DNA from 4 places in the Enterobacter sp. 4974935 genome. Region 2 is predicted to be linked to each of the others. Evidence: predicted binding sites of a transcription regulator. Region 2 holds the regulator's gene; each other region holds the start of a gene.
What was found. The regulator CRP, encoded in region 2, controls carbon source genes, mostly activating them, when cyclic AMP is high. The targets are predictions, from matches to a motif close to ATGTGANNNNNNTCACAT.
Positions count from the first base shown of each region.

Region 1: a site for CRP is predicted at 876-893, ahead of AC4OVS_RS11425 (PhzF family phenazine biosynthesis protein). Genes of this name have one in related genera too.
Region 3: a site for CRP is predicted at 1,256-1,273, ahead of AC4OVS_RS20505 (YjcB family protein). Genes of this name have one in related genera too.
Region 4: a site for CRP is predicted at 1,100-1,117, ahead of rhaS (HTH-type transcriptional activator RhaS). Genes of this name have one in related genera too.

Region 1 is NZ_JBZWGT010000003.1:2,131,283-2,133,487, forward strand. Features, by position in the region: gene AC4OVS_RS11425 (PhzF family phenazine biosynthesis protein) at 4-792, opposite strand; gene AC4OVS_RS11430 (sugar transporter) at 969-2,165, shown strand.
Region 2 is NZ_JBZWGT010000003.1:178,321-180,525, forward strand. Features, by position in the region: gene AC4OVS_RS01915 (YccS/YhfK family putative transporter) at 1-807, opposite strand, end outside; gene crp (cAMP-activated global transcriptional regulator CRP) at 865-1,497, opposite strand; gene AC4OVS_RS01925 (OsmC family protein) at 1,808-2,205, shown strand, end outside.
Region 3 is NZ_JBZWGT010000003.1:4,026,000-4,028,204, forward strand. Features, by position in the region: gene AC4OVS_RS20500 (sensor domain-containing diguanylate cyclase) at 1-895, opposite strand, end outside; gene AC4OVS_RS20505 (YjcB family protein) at 1,336-1,617, shown strand; gene ssb1 (single-stranded DNA-binding protein SSB1) at 1,678-2,202, opposite strand.
Region 4 is NZ_JBZWGT010000003.1:4,464,692-4,466,896, forward strand. Features, by position in the region: gene rhaB (rhamnulokinase) at 1-944, opposite strand, end outside; gene rhaS (HTH-type transcriptional activator RhaS) at 1,246-2,082, shown strand; gene rhaR (HTH-type transcriptional activator RhaR) at 2,156-2,205, shown strand, end outside.

The sequences.
Region 1 (2,205 bases), 2.0 Mb from region 2:
TATTCAGCGCAGAAATACTGTGCCCTTCAGATACAGCGCCGCCTGCCCGCCCATCCGCACGCGGTCGCCTTTCAGTTCGCAGCGTACGTCGCCACCACGGGCAGAAACCTGACGGGCAAACATCTGTGTTTTGCCAAGCTGTTCACTCCAGTAAGGGATCAGCATGGTGTGCGCGGAGCCGGTGACAGGATCTTCCGGCACGGCCACGCCCGGCGAGAAGAAACGACTGACAAAGTCGTATTCCCCCTCGTCCCGGGCGGTGACGGCCACTTTATGCTCCCCCGGCGTCATGGCGGAGAAATCCGGATTAATGGCTTCCACTTGCTCGCGGCTCTCCAGTACCAGCACCCAGGCGCGGCCTTTTCGCGCCTCGACGTAGTGGCTGATACCGAGTGCGGCGAGCATCTCCGGTGGCGGCGTCTGTGCCTGCGTCGGGCAGGCCGGGAAGTCCAGCGTCATCCAGTCACCTTCACGGCTGACGGTCAGGCGACCAGAAGCGGTGTCAAAATGAAGGCGAGAGTCCGGATAATCCAGTTCGTTAAACAGAACATACGCCGCGGCAAGCGTCGCGTGACCACACAGATTAACCTCGGTGAGCGTGGTGAACCAGCGCAGCTCAATCCCCCCTTTGGTGCACACAAAAAACGCGGTTTCCGACTGGTTATGCTGTTGTGCCATCCGCAGTAACGTCTCATCCGGCAGCCACGCGTCGAGCGGGCACACCGCCGCCGGGTTGCCGCCAAAGGAGGACTCGCTGAACGCATCTACCAGATAAAAATCAATCTCCTGCATCGTGTTACCGCCTGTTTTTGTTGTGTAGTTCTTTATCTTCAATGAAAACAACCGCGTTCGCTACCGCTGCATGAAGGTAAATTTTGTGATTCACATCACATAACGGTTGAGTTTTCGCCGTTTAAGGCTTTAAGATCGTCTCCTCATCTTTCAGGCAACGAATCCCAGATATCCCTATGACAACACACACGGTTTCCCGCAGGGTCGCGTGGCTACGCGTGGTCACGCTCGCCATCGCAGCGTTTATTTTCAACACCACGGAATTTGTTCCGGTTGGGCTGCTGTCCGACATTGCAGCCAGCTTCCATATGGAAACGGCACAGGTTGGCATTATGCTGACCATCTATGCATGGGTGGTAGCGCTGATGTCGCTGCCGTTTATGCTCCTGACCAGCCAGATGGAACGTCGTAAGCTGCTGATTGGGCTGTTTGTGATGTTCATTGCCAGCCATGTGCTGTCATTTATGGCATGGAACTTTACGGTGCTGGTGATCAGCCGCGTCGGCATCGCGTTTGCCCATGCCGTTTTCTGGTCGATCACCGCATCGCTCGCCATTCGTCTCGCCCCGGCGGGGAAACGCGCCCAGGCGTTGAGCCTGATTGCCACCGGAACGGCGCTGGCGATGGTGTTAGGCCTGCCGATCGGGCGCATTGTGGGTCAATACTTCGGCTGGCGCACCACCTTCTTTGCCATCGGCATGGGGGCGCTGATCACCCTGGTGTGTCTGATCAAACTGCTGCCAAAACTGCCCAGCGAACACTCCGGCTCGCTGAAAAGTCTGCCTCTGCTGATGCGTCGACCGGCGCTGATGAGCATCTATCTGCTGACCGTGATTGTGGTGACCGCCCATTACACGGCCTACAGCTATATTGAGCCGTTTGTTCAGGTTGTGGCGGGCTTTAGCGCTAACTTCGCCACCGTTCTGCTGCTGATCCTGGGCGGCGCGGGTATTATCGGCAGCATCCTGTTCGGGAAGCTGGGCAATAAGCACGCGTCTGCGCTTGTAAGCAGTGCGATTGGCCTGCTGCTGGCGTGCCTGCTGTTACTGATGCCTGCGGCAGGCAGCGAGAGTCATCTGGCGATCCTCAGTCTGTTCTGGGGCGTGGCGATCATGATTATTGGTCTGGGAATGCAGGTCAAAGTGCTGGCCCTGGCCCCGGACGCCACGGACGTGGCAATGTCGCTGTTCTCGGGAATTTTTAATCTGGGAATTGGGGCCGGTGCGCTGGTGGGAAATCAGATCAGCCTGCATGTATCGATGTCGGCCATTGGCTATCTCGGGGCGATTCCCGCGCTGATTGCGCTGATCTGGTCGGTGCTTATCTTCCGTAAATGGCCGGTCGCGATGGAAGAACAGACCAGCCACGGTTGACGTTTGTTATGCCGGGTGGCGGCTTCGGCCTACCCGGCCC
Region 2 (2,205 bases):
CGCGTTCCAGCGGATCACCGCTTCCGCATGGCTGCGCTCCACCAGCTTTTGCACCTCTTCCGGATTATGAAGGCTGACGGAAATATGCTCCTGCAAATCCAGCCCGACCTGGAAGGTACGCAGCAGCCGCTTATATTCATGATTTTTGTTGGCGGCAAGCATGTGCAACTGCTGATAGCACTGGCTGATCAGATCCACCACTTTTTGCTGGCGTGCCAGCAGCGGCGGCAGGGATTTTTCCGGGTCGGTATGTTGCGTGAGCAGGGTGTATTTTGCTTCGCAGTATTCAGCAAGCTGCACGTAGAGCAGGCTCAGGGATTCGCGAAGCGGCTGTTCCCGCCACAACCAGAACCAGAACCAGTTAAACAGCCCGTACCACAGCGTGCCGAGGGCGTAGATCAGCAATGGCTCCCACACCGGCATATTGCCCGCAAGGCTTAAGGTGAAGATGGCGGCAATCAGCGACGCGGGAAGCAGGCGGGCGTGCAGCGAGCTGATTTCAGCGGTTACGCCAAGCGTCATCGCCAGCACGGTCAGGATCAGCGGCAGAGGAATGTCGCGGGCCAGTAAGAGTTGCACGGCAAGGCTACAGCCGGCAAACAGGCAGCCGCCAATAATCAGGCGTTTGAAAAAGCGTTTATGCGGGGTGTCCAGACCGGCAATGTTGCAGCAGGCGGGCACGAGGGAAAACAGCAGGCCTTGCTGAAGATGTCCGAGGATCAGGCCCACGGCCACGGGAAGACACAACACCAGCGTTTGTCGCAGTGCGTAGTTAACTTCCGGGTGATAGATCAGCCTGCGCCACATAAGGAGTAGAGACAAAAACGGCGTGCCACCCTGCGGCGGCACGCCGTCTGACCGGAATTAACGGGTCCCGTAAACCACGATGGTTTTACCGTGGGCGGAGATCAGGTTTTGATCTTCCAACATCTTCAGGATACGGCCCACTGTTTCACGGGAGCAGCCGACGATCTGACCGATTTCCTGGCGGGTAATTTTAATTTGCATACCGTCAGGGTGGGTCATGGCGTCTGGCTGTTTCGCCAGGTTCAACAGCGTCTGCGCGATACGACCGGTCACGTCCAGGAAGGCGAGGTTACCCACCTTCTCAGAGGTCACTTGCAGACGGCGTGCCATCTGGGAAGAAAGACGCATCAGGATGTCAGGGTTGACCTGAATCAGCTGACGGAATTTCTTGTAAGAAATTTCAGCCACTTCACATGCTGTTTTTGCACGAACCCAGGCGCTACGTTCCTGGCCTTCTTCAAACAGGCCCAGTTCACCGATAAAATCGCCCTGGTTCAGATAAGAAAGGATCATCTCTTTCCCTTCTTCATCTTTGATCAGCACGGCCACCGAGCCTTTAACGATGTAATACAACGTTTCCGCTTTTTCACCCTGGTGAATCAGCGTGCTCTTTGATGGGTACTTATGAATGTGGCAATGAGACAAGAACCATTCGAGAGTCGGGTCTGTTTGCGGTTTGCCAAGCACCATGCGCTGTTATCCTCTGTTATAAGCTGTCACCAGAGTCATAAGATGCATCCGGACTCTGGGGTTGCAATCGAATTCTTACCCATACCTGGGAAGTCGGCTGTCGTAACGTTTCGCAGCCAGTAAAGTTTGATGTCCTCTGCATACATGTGTAACGTCAATGTATTACTGTAGCATCCAGAGTGTTTTAGCATAGCTTTCGCCGCGTGTCTCCTGGTGTCTCGCTTCAGCATGACGCAGGTCGCCTTCCGTTGCGAGAAATGTAACGTACACGTAATCTGTCATAAAAAATGCAACGTTGGAGTGAGTGAATATGCAAGCGCGTGTGAAATGGGTTGAAGGGTTAACGTTCCTGGGCGAGTCTGCTTCCGGGCACCAGGTTTTGATGGATGGCAACTCCGGCGATAAAGCTCCCAGCCCGATGGAAATGGTGCTGATGGCGGCTGGTGGATGCAGCGCGATCGACGTAGTGTCGATCCTGCAAAAAGGCCGTCATGACGTGACCGATTGTGAAGTGAAGCTGACGTCAGAACGTCGCGAAGAGGCGCCACGTCTGTTCACGCATATTAATCTGCACTTTATCGTCACCGGCAAAGAACTGAAGGATGCGGCGGTCTCGCGTGCGGTTGACCTGTCTGCGGAGAAATATTGCTCTGTGGCATTAATGCTGGAGAAAGCGGTAAACATCACCCATTCGTATGAAGTGATCGA
Region 3 (2,205 bases), 3.8 Mb from region 2:
CTTTGACGGTCAGCTGCTGTTCTGCTTTTTTACGTTCGGTGATATCGAGGCCAATATTGAGAATGGAGTTATCCGGTAAAAGGATGTTTGACCAGAGGATGGTTAACGGCGTCCCGTCTTTACGCACCGGGTGCCATTCGTACATATCCTTAAGTGGTGCGAAACGAACCGACTCCTGCACGCGCTGTCGCTCCTCGGGATCCGGGTAAAACAGGGCCAGCGGATCGGGGTGCTCGCCGATTTCAGTCATACTCCAGCCAAAGACTTTTTCGCATTCGGCGTTCCACAATACACACCGGTTATGCCTGTCAAAGGCGTTCATCAATACCGGAGCACGTTCAAATAAAGTTTTATATTGCGTGACGACGCGCTGCATCTCTTGCGCTGTTTTTTCCCGCACGATGATGTCATCAAAATAATCTTTTAGCTTCTCGACCAATACCACCACGATATTTTTCAATATCGGCAACGAGGTCAGTTTTTCATTAAAAGCCAAAAAGAAATAACCACTGCACTGTCTGCCATGCGCTGAGAGTTTACACAGCACGCCGCTTTGCAGCCGCGCATAGCCAGGATGCTGAGGGGAAAATACCGCCCGGCCAATATGCTCTTTCCAGTAGATAACGCGCCAGGCGCGGTGATGCCGTTGCAACAGGGTGCTGGCAAGAAAATCCGCCACGTTGAAGGCGTGACACGTCACGTCGCCGGCACAAACCACGCGCGGCCCGTCTGCGGATTCGACACTGACCCACGAGAGATTTGCCCCCAGTGCGCTGTTGATGATTTCCAGCATTTCAACCGGCGAACACTGCGCGTTGAGTTGTGGCATCAGCTTCGCCAGGGCGTGCAGAGCCTGCATGCTGTCGTTAATAATCTCGCGTCTTTTTTCTTTCATTATCTTTTCGCAGGTCATTAATCGAGAGAGCAACCGCAATAACTCATATCTGAATAAAAGAATAAGACCACGAAATCAAAGAGTATGCTGAGTGTTAAAAAAGAATAAAAATCCAAAAAAACCAAATAATTCAATGTGATGAATTATTTTTGCGGGTACATTTATTGTTCCACACAAGCATAATCCATAGACATACTGCTGTAAACGCTATACAGCCGAGGGTGTTTTGCAAAGGTTTTGCTATCTGAATGAATTAAAAATAAAAATTCCGGCTTAGCGCCGATCTGAACGAGGACGATATATTTTACCCGGTTATAAACCCACTTTTACCTCATACGATACTGGCGAATAAAACAGCAAATGTGATATAGTTCACACATCTTATGTAACGAGAAACATTGTTTCATTCCAGTTCGTCTGTTTTGTCGAGGATGGGTTTTATGGCAACCATTACCACCAGTATGGTGCTCCTGCGCTGGCCGTTGTTGAGCGCGGTTTTGATGTTCCTGGCCAGCACGTTAAACATTCAGTTCCGAAAGTCCGACTACGCAGGTCTTGCTGTGATTAGCACCCTGTTAGGGTTGGGTGCCGCATGCTGGTTCGCGACAGGTTTGCTCGGCATTACGCTGGTGGATATGGCCGCCGTCTGGGAAAACATTAAAGTGGTGATGGTTGAAGCCATGAGCCACACTCCGCCAGACTGGCCGATGGTGATTACCTGATAGCCTGTTATAAAAAACCCAGACATTGTCTGGGTTTTTTGTGTTTCACGCGTCTGGATATCAGAACGGGATATCGTCGTCGAAGTCCATTGGCGGTTCGTTAGACGGTGCCGGAGCAGACTGCTGCTGAGGACGAGACTGCGCGCCGCCGCTGAACTGATTGCCGCCCTGAGGCTGTTGAGGCTGACCCCAACCGCCCTGCTGCTGGCCGCCACCTGCCGGTGCGCCACCGCCCTGACGACCACCCAGCATCTGCATGGTGCCGCCTACGTTGACCACCACTTCCGTGGTGTATTTTTCCTGACCGGATTGATCGGTCCATTTGCGGGTACGCAGCTGGCCTTCGATATAGACCTGAGAACCCTTACGCAGATACTCACCGGCCACTTCAGCCAGTTTGCCAAACAGCACAACGCGGTGCCATTCGGTCTGCTCTTTCATTTCACCGGTCGCTTTATCACGCCAGGATTCGGAAGTAGCCAGCGTAATGTTGGCAACTGCGCCACCACTCGGCATGTAGCGTACTTCCGGGTCCTGGCCCAGATTACCGACGAGAATCACCTTGTTTACGCCTCTGCTGGCCATGTT
Region 4 (2,205 bases), 4.3 Mb from region 2:
AGGTCGGTGATGTTCTGCTCTTTCAGCACCCGCTGGAGCAGCCACAGCCCCATGATGTTCTTCAGCACCCGGTAGCGGCCTTCGGCACCGCCTTCGTTGGTGATGTTCGCCGCCATCGCGGCATCGCTGGTGTACGGGGTTTTGCTCTCGAAGCCCATCAGCGACCAGGTGCCGGAAGAGAGATAGGCCGCATCTTTGTCGGCGAGCGGCGAGGCAATGATCGCGCTCGCGGTGTCGTGACTGGCGACGGCGACAACAGGGATTTCATTCCCCTGCGGGCAAAGCCAGTGACCGATCACATTGCCCGGATGGGTTGGCGCGCCGAACCAGGACGGCGAGGCGCCCGTCCAGGCCAGCAGATGTTCATCCCAGTTATCGGTGTTGATGTTGACCAGCTGCGTGGTGGTGGCGTTGGTGTATTCCCAGTTCATATTGCCGGTCAGACGGTAGCTTAAGTAGTCCGGGATCAGCAGCGCATGCGCCACCTTTTCGACCAGCTCAGGCTGTTGCTCAACCAGCGCACGTAGCTGATACAGCGTGTTAAACGGCAGAAACTGGATGCCACTGCGACCATAGATGTTCTCCTTGCCAAGCTGCGCGATGGCGTGCACCATCAGCCCATCGGTGCGGCTGTCGCGGTAGGAGACCGGCAGGCCGACGCGTTCGCCGTGACTGTCCAGCAGCACGTAATCCACACCCCAGGTATCAATGCCGATACTGTCGATGCGAATACCGTCTTCGCAGACGTTGTGAAGTCCGGTGCGGATCTCTGCTTCCAGGGCGTCGATATCCCAGGTAACAAAACCGTCCTGTTTTTGCAGACAATTGGCGAAACGGTGCATTTCGCGAAGCGTAAGGGTGTGCAGGTCGCAGTCCCATGTGGCGAGCATTACACGGCCGCTGGATGCGCCTAAATCGACAGCCACACAATGGCGAAAAGTCATGGTCGGGTCCTTTCTTAAGTCATTAGCGAGGAGTGTAAGAAAGGGAAGAAATAGCCACCTTCTCGCCACTGACAGCCCAAATCTCGCGCTGGCAAGAAAGCAAAGATGAACGTGAGGGAGTTCACAGTTTCCAGTAATCGCGGGGTTTGCAGGCAGTGTGACGCTGACCGCATTTCCCGATCTTTCCGCCTGTTTCTTGAAAAACCGGCAGCTTTTGCGCGGTTTGCTGTCAAAAATTTAAGGTGAGCGGGGAAGGCCTTAATTACTATTTTGAGAACTTTTCTCATTGGTAGAGGCCGTTATGACCGTACTGCACAGCGTCGATTTTTTTCCTTCGGGGGCTTCGCCGGTTGCGATTGAGCCACGGCTGCCTCAGGCTGCGTTCCCGGAACATCATCATGATTTTCATGAAATTGTGATCGTTGAGCACGGAACGGGCATCCACGTGTTTAATGGTCAGCCGTATACCATCAGCGGCGGTACGGTGTGCTTCGTGCGCGATCACGACAGGCACCTGTATGAACATACCGATAACCTGTGCCTGACCAATGTGCTCTATCGTTCTCCGGATGCGTTTCAGTTTCTCTCCGGGCTGAATCAGCTGTTGCCGCAGGAGAAGGACGGCCATTATCCGTCGCACTGGCGGGTGAATCAGTCCACGTTGCAGCAGGTGCGTCAGCTGGTAAGCCAGATGGAGCAGAGCGAGGATGGACAGGAGACGCACGCCATTGCTACCCGCGAGATGCTGTTTATGCAGCTGCTGGTGCTACTGCGGCGCAGCAGCCTGGTGGAAGGGCTGGAAAATAACGACGCGCGCCTGAATCAGCTGATGGCCTGGCTGGAAGATCATTTTGCCGAAGATGTCTGCTGGGAAACGCTGGCGGATGACTTTTCGCTCTCGCTGCGCACGCTGCATCGTCAGCTCAAGCAGCATACCGGGCTGACGCCGCAGCGCTACCTCAACCGTCTGCGCCTGATCAAAGCGCGTCACCTATTAAGGCACACGGATGAAAGCGTCACGGATATCGCCTATCGCTGCGGTTTCGGCGACAGTAACCACTTTTCAACGCTGTTTCGTCGGGAATTTAGCTGGTCGCCGCGCGATATCCGTCAGGGGAAAGACGCGTTGCTTCAGTAACGCGAGGGCAGTCACCGTTTTTTTACCGCAGAAAGGCTAATAATGTCCGGTTATTCGCCGTCGAGGTTGTGGTGTGGCTGCTCAGTTAATTCTTCGTAAAGATGATTTTTTTGCCTCCGCGAG